3 regions of the Mesobacillus sp. ABV4_180 genome follow, and region 3 is predicted to be linked to each of the others. Evidence: predicted binding sites of a transcription regulator. Region 3 holds the regulator's gene; each other region holds the start of a gene.
What was found. Region 3 encodes LexA, which represses DNA repair genes until DNA is damaged. Its sites were predicted from a motif close to CGAACATATGTTCG; they were not measured.
Positions count from the first base shown of each region.

Region 1: a site for LexA is predicted at 1,203-1,216, ahead of uvrB (excinuclease ABC subunit UvrB). Genes of this name have one in related genera too.
Region 2: a site for LexA is predicted at 1,914-1,927, ahead of ACXAEA_RS17875 (YhjD family protein). Genes of this name have one in related genera too.

Region 1 is NZ_JBSWTJ010000001.1:802,201-806,869, forward strand. Features, by position in the region: gene ACXAEA_RS03920 (EAL and HDOD domain-containing protein) at 1-702, shown strand, start outside; gene ACXAEA_RS03925 (CsbA family protein) at 831-1,064, shown strand; gene uvrB (excinuclease ABC subunit UvrB) at 1,324-3,303, shown strand; gene uvrA (excinuclease ABC subunit UvrA) at 3,311-4,669, shown strand, end outside.
Region 2 is NZ_JBSWTJ010000001.1:3,493,821-3,498,489, reverse strand. Features, by position in the region: gene ACXAEA_RS17890 (M48 family metallopeptidase) at 1-350, shown strand, start outside; gene ACXAEA_RS17885 (IDEAL domain-containing protein) at 467-703, opposite strand; gene ACXAEA_RS17880 (competence protein ComK) at 893-1,471, shown strand; gene ACXAEA_RS17875 (YhjD family protein) at 1,493-1,885, opposite strand; gene ACXAEA_RS17870 (S9 family peptidase) at 2,114-4,099, shown strand; gene ACXAEA_RS17865 (LCP family protein) at 4,255-4,669, shown strand, end outside.
Region 3 is NZ_JBSWTJ010000001.1:2,864,607-2,869,275, forward strand. Features, by position in the region: gene tkt (transketolase) at 1-385, opposite strand, end outside; gene ACXAEA_RS14735 (DUF896 domain-containing protein) at 745-978, opposite strand; gene ACXAEA_RS14740 (YneB family resolvase-like protein) at 1,054-1,701, opposite strand; gene yneA (cell division suppressor protein YneA) at 1,728-2,042, opposite strand; gene lexA (transcriptional repressor LexA) at 2,197-2,820, shown strand; gene ACXAEA_RS14755 (DUF3934 family protein) at 2,890-3,048, opposite strand; gene ACXAEA_RS14760 (hypothetical protein) at 3,258-3,494, shown strand; partial or broken gene ACXAEA_RS14765 (ATP-dependent DNA helicase) at 3,566-4,669, opposite strand, start outside.

The sequences.
Region 1 (4,669 bases), 2.1 Mb from region 3:
GGTTTTGTCTATTTCCAGGGCTTCTACTTCAGCAAGCCTGTGATTTTAAATAGCTATGATATTCCATCTTACTATCATTCGTATTTTCAAATTTTAAAAGAAATAGAGAGTCCGGAACCGGACCTGGAAAAAATCAAAGACATCATTGAAAAAGATATCTCGCTTTCCTATAAATTGCTGAGACTGATCAATAACCCAGTTTTCCGCCCCAGGAATGAAGTTTCATCTATTAAACAAGCAATCATCCTATTAGGGTTAAACGAGATCAAAAAATGGATTTATGTTCTCGCAATCAGAGGGGCAGACAGTGGTGCAGGCGAATCGAAGGAACGGGAAATTATCGAATTATCGCTCAAGCGCGGGAAGCTCGGAGAATTGATCGGCAGGAAAGTTGGCAGAGAAATACTTGCCTCCAAGTACTTTTTGCTCGGGATGTTTTCCTTAATGGATTCATTGCTGCATCATCCTATGGAAGATTTGCTTGAAGATCTTCCGCTAAGCAATGAGTTAAAGGCTGCGTTGTCGGGTGAAAAGAATGATGAATTCATGATGCTCGAATTCTTAAAAGAAATAGAAAAGGCATTCCATGAAGATAAAGATCTATCCTTCAATCCAACCGCTATGCCGAAAGCGGAACTTTTCAGACTCTATGGCGAGGCGAGTGACTGGGCAGCCAAGGTTTTGAGCGAAGTAAGTCCCTGATCATCTAAGCATGCTTATGCATGCTTTTTTGCATGGACAAAGTTTCTTGTAACCTGCCGTTAAAAAAGATATATTCATAAATAAGAGATTTTCGAAATTTCGTTATTTTTTTTGAATGAGGTGTTCATTTGGTTCTGAAGTATTTATCCGCACTTTTCCTGCCTGGATTCATGGTCGTGTTTTTTACCAGGGTTGCCTATAATCATATCCTTGCACTTGTGCTGACTGTCGCGTTGATTGCCGCTTCTGTCTATAAAGGATACACGGATTCCTTCCTTTTGATTGTCGTCGATGCTTTTTCATTAACCGTCGGTTTCTATTTTGCGAACCAGATGATGAAGCGGAACAGGAAGAAGCAATAATTTTTACAATGAGCCTGTCGAATATTGTTCGGCGGGTTTTTTCTTATTATAAAAGGTAAAACAACACTTCAATCAAACGTTTGATTAACGAAAATCTGACAGGCTGCAACATTTACGTCTTCGTCAAAAATATTAATTCGAATGTTTGTTCGCTTTTTGTTGGTTTGTTTTACCTTCTTTGTGGTAGAATGAGGATATGACTTTTTACAACTAAGTAAGGCTTATATAGAGGAAATTTATAATTACAGGAGGCTTTTCTGTGAAGGACCAATTTGAATTAGTCTCGAAATATTCTCCGCAGGGTGACCAGCCTGCGGCGATTCAAGAGCTGGTAAAAGGCATTCACGAAAACAAGAAGCATCAGACGCTGCTCGGTGCGACAGGGACAGGGAAGACATTCACGATTTCGAATGTAATCAAGGAAGTGAACAAGCCAACGCTTGTCATCGCCCATAATAAAACGCTCGCTGGCCAGCTGTACAGTGAGTTCAAGGAATTTTTCCCGAACAATGCAGTCGAGTATTTTGTCAGCTACTATGATTATTATCAGCCAGAGGCCTATGTGCCACAGACAGATACCTTCATTGAAAAGGATGCCAGCATCAATGATGAAATCGATAAACTGCGCCACTCCGCGACATCTTCATTATTTGAGCGCAAGGATGTCATCATCATAGCCAGTGTATCTTGCATCTATGGCCTCGGTAATCCGGATGAATACCGGGACATGGTCGTATCGCTGAGGACAGGCATGGAAATCGAGCGGAACAAGCTATTGCACAGGCTTGTGGATATCCAGTATGAGCGGAATGATATTGACTTCAAACGCGGGACATTCCGAGTCCGCGGAGATGTAGTAGAGATTTTCCCGGTTTCACGCGATGAACACTGTATGCGGGTCGAATTTTTCGGAGACGAGATCGACCGTATCCGCGAGGTTGACGCATTGACTGGGGAAATCATAGGGGAGCGCGACCATGTGGCAATCTTCCCGGCATCCCACTTCGTCACCCGCGAAGAGAAAATGCGGGTTGCGATTGAGAACATTGAAAAAGAACTTGAAGAACGACTCGAAGTGCTTCGTGCCGAAGAAAAACTGCTCGAGGCGCAGAGGCTTGAACAGCGGACCAGGTATGATCTTGAAATGATGCGTGAAATGGGGTTCTGCTCCGGCATCGAAAACTACTCGCGCCACCTGACATTAAGGCCGGCAGGTGCAACTCCATACACGCTGCTTGATTATTTCCCGGATGACTTTTTAATTGTCGTTGATGAGTCGCATGTTACATTGCCTCAAGTAAGGGGAATGTTTAATGGTGACCAGGCACGAAAACAGGTGCTTGTTGACCACGGTTTCCGTCTGCCATCGGCAATGGATAACCGTCCGCTCACGTTCCAGGAGTTTGAAAAGCATGTCAGCCAGGCTGTGTTTGTTTCAGCAACACCTGGACCTTATGAATTGGAGCATACTCCGGAAATGGTCCAGCAGATCATCCGTCCGACAGGCTTGCTTGATCCAACAATCGATGTAAGACCGATTGAAGGGCAAATTGACGACATGATCGGCGAAATACAGGACCGCGTGAAACGCAACGAACGCGTCCTAATTACGACTTTGACGAAAAAAATGTCCGAGGACCTGACCGATTATCTCAAGGAAATCGGCATTAAAGTCCAGTACCTGCATTCCGAAGTCAAAACGCTTGAACGAATCGAGATCATCCGCGAGCTTCGCCTTGGAAAGTATGATGTGCTTGTCGGAATCAACCTTTTAAGAGAAGGGCTTGATATTCCGGAGGTTTCACTCGTTACAATACTTGATGCCGATAAGGAAGGCTTCCTCCGTTCAGAGAGATCCCTGATCCAGACAATCGGCCGTGCAGCGAGGAATAACCGCGGGCATGTCATCATGTATGCTGACAAGATGACTGATTCGATGGAAAAGGCGATCAGCGAGACAAAGCGCCGTCGGGCCATTCAGGAAGAATACAACGAGAAGCATGGCATCACACCGCAGACCATCCAGAAGGAAATCCGCGATGTGATCCGGGCAACGATTGCTGCCGAGGAGCAGGAAGGCTACAGCCCGGCAGAAGGCTTAAAGAAACTGAACAAGAAAGATCGCGAACAAGTGATTTTAAATATGGAAAAGGAAATGAAGGAAGCGGCGAAGGCACTCAACTTCGAACGTGCTGCCGAGCTGCGTGACCTCATTCTTGAGTTGAAAGCGGAAGGATGACGATAACATGGCTATGGATAAACTGATCGTGAAAGGCGCCAGGGCCCATAATTTAAAGAATATAGATGTCACCATTCCGAGAGATAAGCTTGTTGTGCTGACAGGGCTTTCCGGTTCCGGAAAGTCGTCGCTTGCTTTTGATACGATTTATGCCGAAGGGCAGCGCCGCTATGTTGAGTCGTTATCAGCATATGCGCGCCAGTTCCTCGGCCAGATGGACAAGCCGGATGTCGATTCGATTGAAGGGCTGTCTCCGGCAATCTCCATCGACCAGAAAACAACAAGCAGAAATCCCCGTTCAACAGTAGGGACGGTGACAGAGATTTACGATTACTTACGATTATTATTCGCAAGGGTAGGCCGTCCTGTCTGCCCGGTGCATAATATTGAAATTTCTTCACAGACAATCGAGCAAATGGTCGACCGTGTGCTCGAATATCCTGAGAGAACGAAGCTGCAAATTCTTGCGCCTCTTGTTTCGGGCAGAAAGGGCACACACGCCAAAGTTCTTGAGGATGTGAAAAAGCAAGGCTATGTCCGTGTCCGTATCGACGGCGAGATGCATGATCTTGGGGATGAGATCGAGCTTGAGAAAAATAAGAAGCATTCAATCGAAGTCGTGATCGACCGGATTGTCATCAAGGAAGGCATCGCTGCCCGTCTTGCGGATTCCCTTGAATCAGCGCTTAAGCTTGGCGAAGGGAATGTCCTGATTGACGTAATCGGCGAAGAGGAATTGATGTTCAGTGAAAATCATGCCTGCCCGATCTGCGGTTTTTCAATAGGTGAGCTGGAACCACGCATGTTCTCGTTCAACAGTCCTTTCGGAGCATGTCCGGAATGTGACGGACTTGGTGCGAAGCTTGAAGTGGATGTTGATCTCGTCGTTCCGAACAAGGAGCTAAGCTTAAAACAGAATGCCATTGCTCCGTGGGAACCGACCAGTTCGCAATATTACCCGCAGCTGCTTGAAGCTGTCTGCAGCCATTATGGAATCGATATGGATGTTCCGGTAAAAGACCTGCCTGACAGCCAGATGGATAAAATCCTCTATGGTTCTGAGAAGGACCGGATTTATTTCAGGTACGAAAATGATTGGGGACAAGTGCGTGAAAACTACATCGTTTTCGAGGGTGTCCTCAAAAATATCGAGCGTCGCTATAAAGAAACCAGCTCCGATTATATTCGTGAGCAAATGGAAAAGTATATGGGCGAGCACGCCTGTCCGACATGTAAAGGCTACCGGCTGAAGCGGGAAAGTCTTGCTGTCCTTGTGGATGGCCGCCATATTGGTGAAGTGACAACATTGTCTGTCGAGGAGGCTCACCAATTTTTCCAGGGCCTTGAGCTTTCTGAAAAAGAAATG
Region 2 (4,669 bases), 630 kb from region 3:
CAATCCGCCGGTGGGGAAGGGAGTTCAAAGTTGAAAACCCTGGTGACCTTCAATCATTGCCGCTGTTTCTTATGTTCCTGTCGATGATCATGTTTGCCGCAAGCCCAGTTTCCAATCTTGTATCACGCTACCAGGAAACAAGGGCTGATAAATATGCCATCGAGATGACCGAAAACACCGATGCTGCGATTTCTGCTTTTCAGGAGCTGACTAAATCCGGCCTAAGCCAGGTGAATCCGCCATTAATGGTAAAGATTTTCAGATACGGACATCCGACAATGCTGGAGAGGATCTCTCGCCTGGAGGAATTCGAAGTAAAAAAGAGAAATGAGCAGGAAGATGGATTTTGACCAGCACGCCCTCGGATTCGGGGGCTGTTTTTTTATGGTCAGGAACCTTCAAATGTTCTCTCTTGGAATATTATCTTAACAAAATAAAAAATCCCCGTGATAGGGGATTTTAATAACTAAGTGCCGAATTGCTTATTGAGATCTTTCAGTTCTTCTGTCAAAGACAAGAATAAAATTTTGTCGCGGTCATCTATTGCTTTATCAATTTTCGACAGCAATTTTTCTCTTTTTGTGTTTAGCTGGATTTCGGAAATTAGCATGTCAACATACAGGTCCAGAACAAAAGATTCCTTGGCTTTAATGCGTTTCATCACGCTTGCCTTCATGATTTCAGAATACGATTTTTCTTTCACTGACCTCACCTCTTAGACCTTTTTTATATTATATGGAGGAAAGAAAAGATAATCAACAAATTTTTATAATTTTTAGAAAATTTTTATCAGCCTACTATTTGTGGCTAAATTTAGAACTTTTTCAGGTATTAAAGAAAATTTTAGCAATTATGATAAAATAGGGTATACAGTATTTTAGGAGATGAGTGAATGACAGGGAAGCCGAGGAATTTAGTTGAAGAGTATGAAATTAATCCTTTTACGATGATCATTCTTCCGGAAGAATACGGCAGCAGGATTTACTCCAGGGTGATTGAATTGGAGGAGGAATATCTTTCTCCATTCAGGCCGATTGATATTGTGAAAAAAAGCTGCAAATATTTTGGCAGCAGTTATGAAGGAAGAAAAGAGGGGACAAAAATGCTTACAGGGATTACCCATAAAACCCCCATCATTGTAGACCCCATCAGCTCCATTTATTTCATGCCGACAAGTTCACCTACAAAGCCGGACTGTATTTGGGTATCGCATGAGCATGTATTATTCCATAGGAAGGCAGATGCCCAAAGTACACAGGTTACCTTCAGGAATAAGAAAAACATCACCCTTCCTGTTTCCCATCATTCTTTTGAAAATCAGCTGCTCAGGACATCACTGCTGAGGACGAAATTCATGCAGAGGATGAAAGAAACTGAGCGGAAAGCATTATACCTTCTCCATGGACCGAAGTTCAGTGAAACACAGGGCTATCCGCATGCGAATTTCGTAAGTGAAGTATTTAAAGATTAGTCCTTAAAGGAATCCGCGACGTCAGCCGGATTCCTTTTCAATTGTCTCGAGTGTCGGTTTGAAACGTTTGAAGAGATAGTAAATCATCAATTCCTGGACTTTGTTGCGGATGCGGGGATTGAAATAATTATGGTGTTCTTCGTAGCCGTGATAGATGAAGAGGAACATGGTGAATGCGTCATCTCTTTTTACTTCTTCAACCTTCAGATTGTTCTTTTTAAGATAGCTTTTTACCTTGGCGAGTTCTTTCTGGACTGCTTTCATTGTTTCTTCAATTAGTTCCAAATATGGTTTTTTCAATTTGAATGGACTTTTTTCCACAACAGAAAGATCCCGATTCAGCACGACCAGGACCATAGGCAAATATATGGCCTGTTCCATCATATCGCGGTCTTTTTCAGGAATCCGTGTCATTTTGCTCTGCCCCTTCAAAAATAAAATAAGAACATTTGTTCGTAATTATCGTACTGGATTATGCCGAGGATTTCAAGAGGGTAAAAAATATTTCCTCCTCATTATCATAATTTCCAACATTCAGTATAAACTTTCAGAGGTTTTTCTAATATTGAGGCAGGAAAATTATTTCTGTTATCGAAATAAGGAAGACAACAAAATTTTGGTTTAGGAAGGGTGGCTGCTAAGGTGGGAGAAAAAAGATTCCTCAAAGCGGAGGATTTTTATCAATTGAAATCAGTGACAGATCCACAGTTTTCGCCTGATGGCAAGAAGTGTGTGTTTGTACAGACGGAAATGCTGGAAAAGAAGAATGATTATGCTTCAAATTTATACATAATCGATATTGAAAAAGGTGATGCTCCGAAGCAATGGACATATGGCGAAAACCGGAATCATTCGCCAAGATGGTCACCGGATGGTTCAAAGCTGGCGTTCGTTTCGAATCGAAACGGGAAAAATCAGATCTTCGTTATCGATGCTATAGGCGGGGAGGCAAAGCAGGTTACGGAATTCAAAAATGGAGCAAGCGGTCCGGTATGGGCTCCTGATGGAGAGAAGATTGCCTGCTCTGTTTCCCTGAAATCGGACGAAGATTTGTTGGAAAAGGAAGCAGAGAAGAAGGAAGAAAAGAAACTGGAACCATTCGTGGCAAAGGAAATGAAATATAAATCCGATGGAGCTGGTTTCTGGGATGGAAAGTACAAGCAGACTGTCATCGTTAATCTTGCAGATGAAAAGGCCGAGCTCCTGACAAAAGGCGATGCAGATTACCACCTGCAGTGCTGGTCGCCTGATGGCAAAACCATTGTAGTTTCAGTGGATGAGACACCTGACCGTGATTTCTCTTTCAAAAGCGATTTATTGCTGATGGATATTGAAACCGGAAACAGAACAAAAATTACTGATGGAAAAGGTTACTACGGAAACGCTGCATTCTCTCCAGATGGTAAATATCTCGGCTATACAGGGCATGGCAGGGAGTATGAAAATGCAACGCTGAACCAGCTGTGGATCCATGAACTGGAGACGGGCAATGTCCACTCCATCACTGAGAATATGGATATGCTGGTTGGCGATGCAGTTGTCGGTGATTTTCAGCAGGGTGCAAACAGTCCAGGTTTAATCTGGGGTGAAGATAGCGAGAGCTTTTATTTTCTTGCTAGCGACCAGGGAAATGCCGTTCTGTATTTCGCGAATCTAACAGGAGAAGTGTATCCGGCACTGCTCGACCAGCAGCATGTATATGGCTATACACTGGACCGGCAAAAGCAAAGGATTGTCGCGGCTATCAGCAATCCGTTGCTTCCGGGTGAACTGTTCCAGCTTGAGGTGGCCACGGGAGAACTAAAACAGCTGACATCAGTGAATGAAAAGTTCATGGAGACAATCATATTATCCGAGCCTGAGCAGATTTTCTTTTCCGCAAGTGACGGGACGCCGCTTCATGGCTGGATCATGAAACCTGCGGGATATGAAGAGGGAAAAAAATATCCGCTTATCCTTGAAATTCACGGCGGTCCGCATGCCATGTATGCGAATACATATTTTAACGAGTTCCAGGTGCTTGCTGCTGAAGGGTATGCGGTATTGTACATCAATCCGCGTGGCAGCCATGGCTACGGCCAGCAATTTGTCGATGCTGTTCGGGGGGACTATGGAGGCGGCGATTACCAGGATGTCATGGATGCGGTTGATTATGCTTTGGAAAATTATGATTTTCTTGATAAAGAAAGGCTTGGAGTGACGGGAGGCAGCTACGGCGGATTCATGACCAACTGGATCGTCGGCCATACTGACAGGTTCAAGGCTGCTGTGACGCAGCGCTCAATCTCAAATTGGATCAGTTTTTACGGCGTCAGCGACATTGGCTATTACTTTACCGAATGGCAAATAAAAGCCGACCTCAGTGATTTGGAAACACTGTGGAAGCATTCGCCGCTTGCATATGCAGATAAAATCAAAACACCTTTGCTGATTCTTCACAGTGAGAAGGATTACCGTTGTCCAATCGAACAGGCAGAGCAGCTGTTCATCGCATTGAAGAGACAGGGAAAGGAAACGAAGTTCATCCGATTCCCGGAATCAAACCATGAACTTTCAAGAAGCGGAAAACCTAATCTCCGCTTAAGCCGTCTGGAGGCTATTGCAGATTGGTTTAATGACCATCTTTAAAATCATCTGAACTGCTATGAGCACCCGCGGCATTTGCATATGCTGCGGGTTTATTTTTGAAAATTTCTTCACAGAAGTTTAAGGTTATAGAGAAAGAAGGAAATAATAAAATAAATGATGCTTCTAAAATACCTATAATCGGAAGGATTTTTCTAATGAGATCTGATCGTCATCAGCATAAGAAGAAAAAAAGAATTAGATGGTCAAGTATTTTCCTTCTGCTGTTCCTTTTGGTTGGAGCGGCAGTGTTATATTCCTATTTTCAATATCGTTCGGGTGTGAATGATTCGGAAAAAGCAGCTGAACAAAACAAGCAGGAGTACCAGTTCAATGGTGAACGTGACCGCAACGGCCTAACAAACATCCTGTTAATTGGAAGTGATGCAAGGGATAAAGAGGCATCACGTTCCGATACCATCATGATTGCTAGCTACAATCCGGATACTGAATCCTACAAGCTAACTTCAATCATGAGGGATACGTATGTGTCGATTCCAGGCCATGGGGATAACAAGATAAATGCTGCCTTTGCTTTAGGCGGGCCTGAACTGTTAAGGCAGACCATCAAGG
Region 3 (4,669 bases):
CCATACCCACTGCCATGGCAATCCCCTGTCCAAGTGGTCCAGTTGTAGCATCTACGCCAGCAGTGTGGCCAAATTCAGGGTGTCCAGGAGTCTTGCTTCCCCATTGACGGAAGTTTTTGATATCATCCATTGATAAATCATAACCTGCAAGGTGCAGCAAGCTGTATAACAACATAGATCCGTGGCCGGCAGATAAGACAAAGCGGTCACGATTAAACCATTCAGGATTTTTAGGATTGATGTTCATATGACGAGTCCATAGTGTGTAAGCCATCGGAGCAGCCCCCATTGGCATGCCAGGGTGTCCGGAATTCGCCTTTTCAATTGCATCAATCGATAAAGTACGAATCGAATCAATTGAAAGCATATCAATTTTGTTAAACATTAAATACATCCTTTCTATAAGTACTGGCTACATCCTTAATATTATAGCGAGAACAATTATTATACAACAAATTGTGCCTGAAGGAGACAGAAAAGGCCGTATTGTTATTTATTTTGACACAAACACCTTATTGATATGTAACAGGACGATCATCCTGAGATTAAAAAAAGGCTGTGTTAAATTAGACTGTTGATTTCCGTTCCAGGCGCATCGCTTTCCGCGGGGCTGGCGCTGAGCCTCCTCGTCGCAGGAGTCTGCGCGCCTGGAACGTAGATCAACAGGACTTAAAACAACAGCCAGCTTTAACACAGCCAAAAAATAAAAATGGAATACATGAATCATGTATTCCAAAGGTTATATTAATGAAGCTTGTTCTTATTTCTTTCTTCCTTTAACTTTTCAGGAGTTACATCATTACCTTCAGGATCAATGATGGTTACACCCTTTAAAGTGTTAAGCATAGAGGAACGGAATGTTTGCAGATATTCAGCGCGAAGCTTTGACTGTTCCTTCGCTTCTTCCACAGTCAATTTTGAGGTCTTGGCTTTATTAGCCAGCTCATTGATTCTGGCAATTTTATCACTTGATAGCATGGTAAAGCTCCTTTGTAAAAAAAATACGTCAAGTGACATCTTACTAGATTTAGATCATTTTTACAAGAATGAAGCTTATGATTCCCTGGACTCTATATACTCTAAATATCTTCGATTCACAGTTGCCTTCGAGACATGATAACCAAATCCTCTAAGAGTGGCAGCAATATCTGCAAAAGTCAGGCCGTTATTGCGAAGTTTCACAATTTCTTCAATCGGCATTTCCTTGCGCTCCCTGCCTGCATGATCCCCTTGGTTTTTCAAATTCCGCTGAGGCTTGTATCCTTGATCAATCGCCCGTTTCATTCCGCGCTTTATTTTAATGTTGTGGATCTTTCGTTGATATTCCTCAACCATGCTGACAATCTGCAGCACCATGGAATCCGAATCAGAAAGCTGCAGTTCCCCATGGTGTGATATGCTGTATAACTTAACATGCTCTTTCAAAATACAGTGAAGGATCGCGACCTTCGCATTTCCTCTTCCAAGACGTGTCTCATCCTGGATGAGCAGGGCACCGATGGTCTTGTCCTTAATCAGTTCCAGCAACTCCAAGATGCCTTCCCTATCAAGGTCATAACCACTAGCCTGTTCCTTAATGATGCCTGCTACTTCGAATCCATACTCTCCTGCCAGACGAAGCAATTCTTCCTCCTGCCTGGCGAGCGATGTCTCTTGTGTTTCCTTTGTTGTGCTAACCCGGCAATATATAATTGCTTTCATGTTGTCACCTTATTTCTAATTACTATTTATCTTTCAGCTCCGGCAATCTGTGTAGGTTCAAAATGTTCAGCCATGACAGGGATGACAAGTTCATCACCAGGATGGATCATTTGTCCGGCAATCCCGTTTTCCTTCTCTACCCAGCTGACGAACTCATTCTCCGATAGATTATGATCATGAGCAAAAGTTTCTGCAAGCTCCCATAAAGATTGCCCTTCTTCTATAGTAACAGTAATGTATGCATCCTCGTTATTTAAATGGAACTTAGCAACAAGTGAAAAAATCAAGCTGACAGCAAGCAGTATAATTGCGAAAGAATAGTTTTCCCATAGTTTCTTCATATCCAGCACCTCTTAACGAATATATGTTCGCTTTATTTGTTTTTATTATAAATCGAACATTTGTTTTGTGTCAACTCAAAATTCGAACTTATGTTTGTATCCGTGAGATGGACATGGTATAATAAGGACAAGAAATTATACGAGGTGCGTGAATATGACAAAATTATCAAAACGGCAGCAAGATATTTTTGAATTCATAAAAGGTGAAGTCAAGAAAAAAGGGTATCCACCATCCGTACGCGAAATCGGCGAAGCGGTCGGGCTAGCCTCAAGTTCCACAGTCCATGGCCATCTGGCAAGGCTCGAAAGCAAAGGTTTGATCCGCCGTGACCCAACTAAGCCGCGTGCAATAGAAATTTTGGATATCGAAGAGGATAGCCGAATCCCTAAATATAATGTAGTGAACGTACCTGTGGTCGGTAAGGTAACTGCCGGTATGCCAATCACGGCAATTGAAAATGTAGAGGAGTACTTCCCTCTTCCTGACCGTCTTGTTCCACATGATGAGCAAGTTTTCATGCTTGAAATTATGGGAGACAGTATGATTGAAGCCGGAATCCTTGATGGTGATTACGTAATCGTGAAGCAGCAGAAAACTGCGAACAACGGAGATATCGTTGTAGCGATGACAGAAGATGATGAAGCAACTGTAAAACGCTTCTTTAAGGAAAAGGACTACTTCAGATTGCAGCCGGAAAATTCAACGATGGATCCCATTATCCTTCGCAATGTTTCCATCCTTGGAAAAGTCATTGGTGTTTACCGTCATATGCACTAAAAAAGCAAGCGGCCTCCGCTTGCTTTTTTACATTCTATGAAACTCTTATTGGCGGTAAAAACCTGAACACTAGCTCTCGCTCGCTGCATTTGAATCCTTTTTATGCTTAACACCTTTACTTTTATATGGTTTGGCACTTTTTGCTTTATTCGCGCTCGACTGCCAGCGGTTCCAGCCTTTTTTGCCAGTGCCTCTTCCAGTCCCGCCCTTACTCTTTGCTTTACTCATTAAATCATCTCCAATGTTTTTCTGTTTTAATTTTTACCATTATTCTTGGTGCTTAACCTAAAGCAATATTCAATTATTGTGCAAAAAACATTTACCTAACTATGAGAACAGCACATTTATTGTATATTTAGGTTCCTACCCTATCATCTTGTCCCCTTGCACATAAGATATTGTGTACCACCAGTTGACAAGGGAAGGAGTTGATACAAATGGGATGCAATCGAAATAACAATGATGTAGCGGGCATCTTTTTCCCTAGCAGGGATCGAGATCGGGATCGGGATCGAGACCGCGATCGGGATAGAGTCCGGGCTACTGTTGATTTTGATGATCTTTGCCGTGCAGTTCGCCGTTGCTTGATCAATGATTTAGTTGCAGGTGCCCGTGATGATCGCGATGATGACAGGGACAGAAGGCGCCACCGGAGATGCGGCTGCGGTTTCTAATTTGAAAGTAGATAGCAAAAAGGAATCCCGAAAGATAAAGGTCTTTCGGGATTCTTTTTTAGCAATTCAGCTTATACCCATCTCACATTTTTGGTTGGAAGCACTTTTGAAATCTCTTCATAAAATAAATCATTCTGCCCTTTCGTCATCCATAAATGTACACTGCCATAATCCTGTGTTGTTCTTATTAAACGTCCCATGCCCTGTCTCAATCGCAAAAGCATATAGGGCAGGTCCACATCTGCCATAGCGTTCTTCGCATGTTTGCGCTTCGCCTGGAATACTGGGTCATGCGGAGGGAACGGAAGCGAAGAAATAATGACCTGGATCAATGATTCACCAGGCACATCCAGCCCTTCCCACAGACTGTATGAACAAAGAACTGTTGTCACGTTTCCCTGGAATTCCTTAACCGTTTCACTGATTTCACGATCCCCTTCAAAAAGGATGGAAAATGACCAATCTTGTCGATCAGCCCATTCTCTGAATCGCTTCATTTCTTGTAATGACGAAAACAGAACGAGTGACTTGCCAGTTTTGCTTCTAAGATCATTGCCGATTTGTGTCCATTTAGCATTCTCATCATCTTCAACACGGGCAAACATCTCCATCTGTTCTTCATAATCAAATGGTGAAGCAACTGTGAAAGAGGTATATTGTTCAATTCCAAGGCTTTTCGCTATATAGCTGAAATCTCCTGCCTTGGATAATGTTGCTGATGAGAACACAAACGGGATATTCTGGGCAAACACTTCTTTCTTTAAAATATCCTCAACCAGGCGCGGCATGATCACAAGTGAAGTCTGCACTTCATTTTCTTCAAGCCAGAAAATACCTTCATCATTTTTCAAGAAAATGGACAGTCCATATGTGAAGAACTCAAGATACTCCTCCATGATTTTTAAATGGTACTCATCAATCACGAACATCTCCGCGTCAAAGACTAACTGATCCATTAATTCACTTACTTTATTCTCAAGTGTTTGAGCTGTTTTCTTTATTCCCGGAAGCAAAGGCACTTCTTTACGACTTGAACCTTCGACAGCTTTCGAATTCTCGACAAGAAGGTCAAACCATGCATCATGAAGTTCGAGGATATCCTCGATCAAATAAAGCGATTCCTCCCTGACATCCTGGTGCATATATCCAGTCAGTACAGTAGTCAGGGTTTGTGA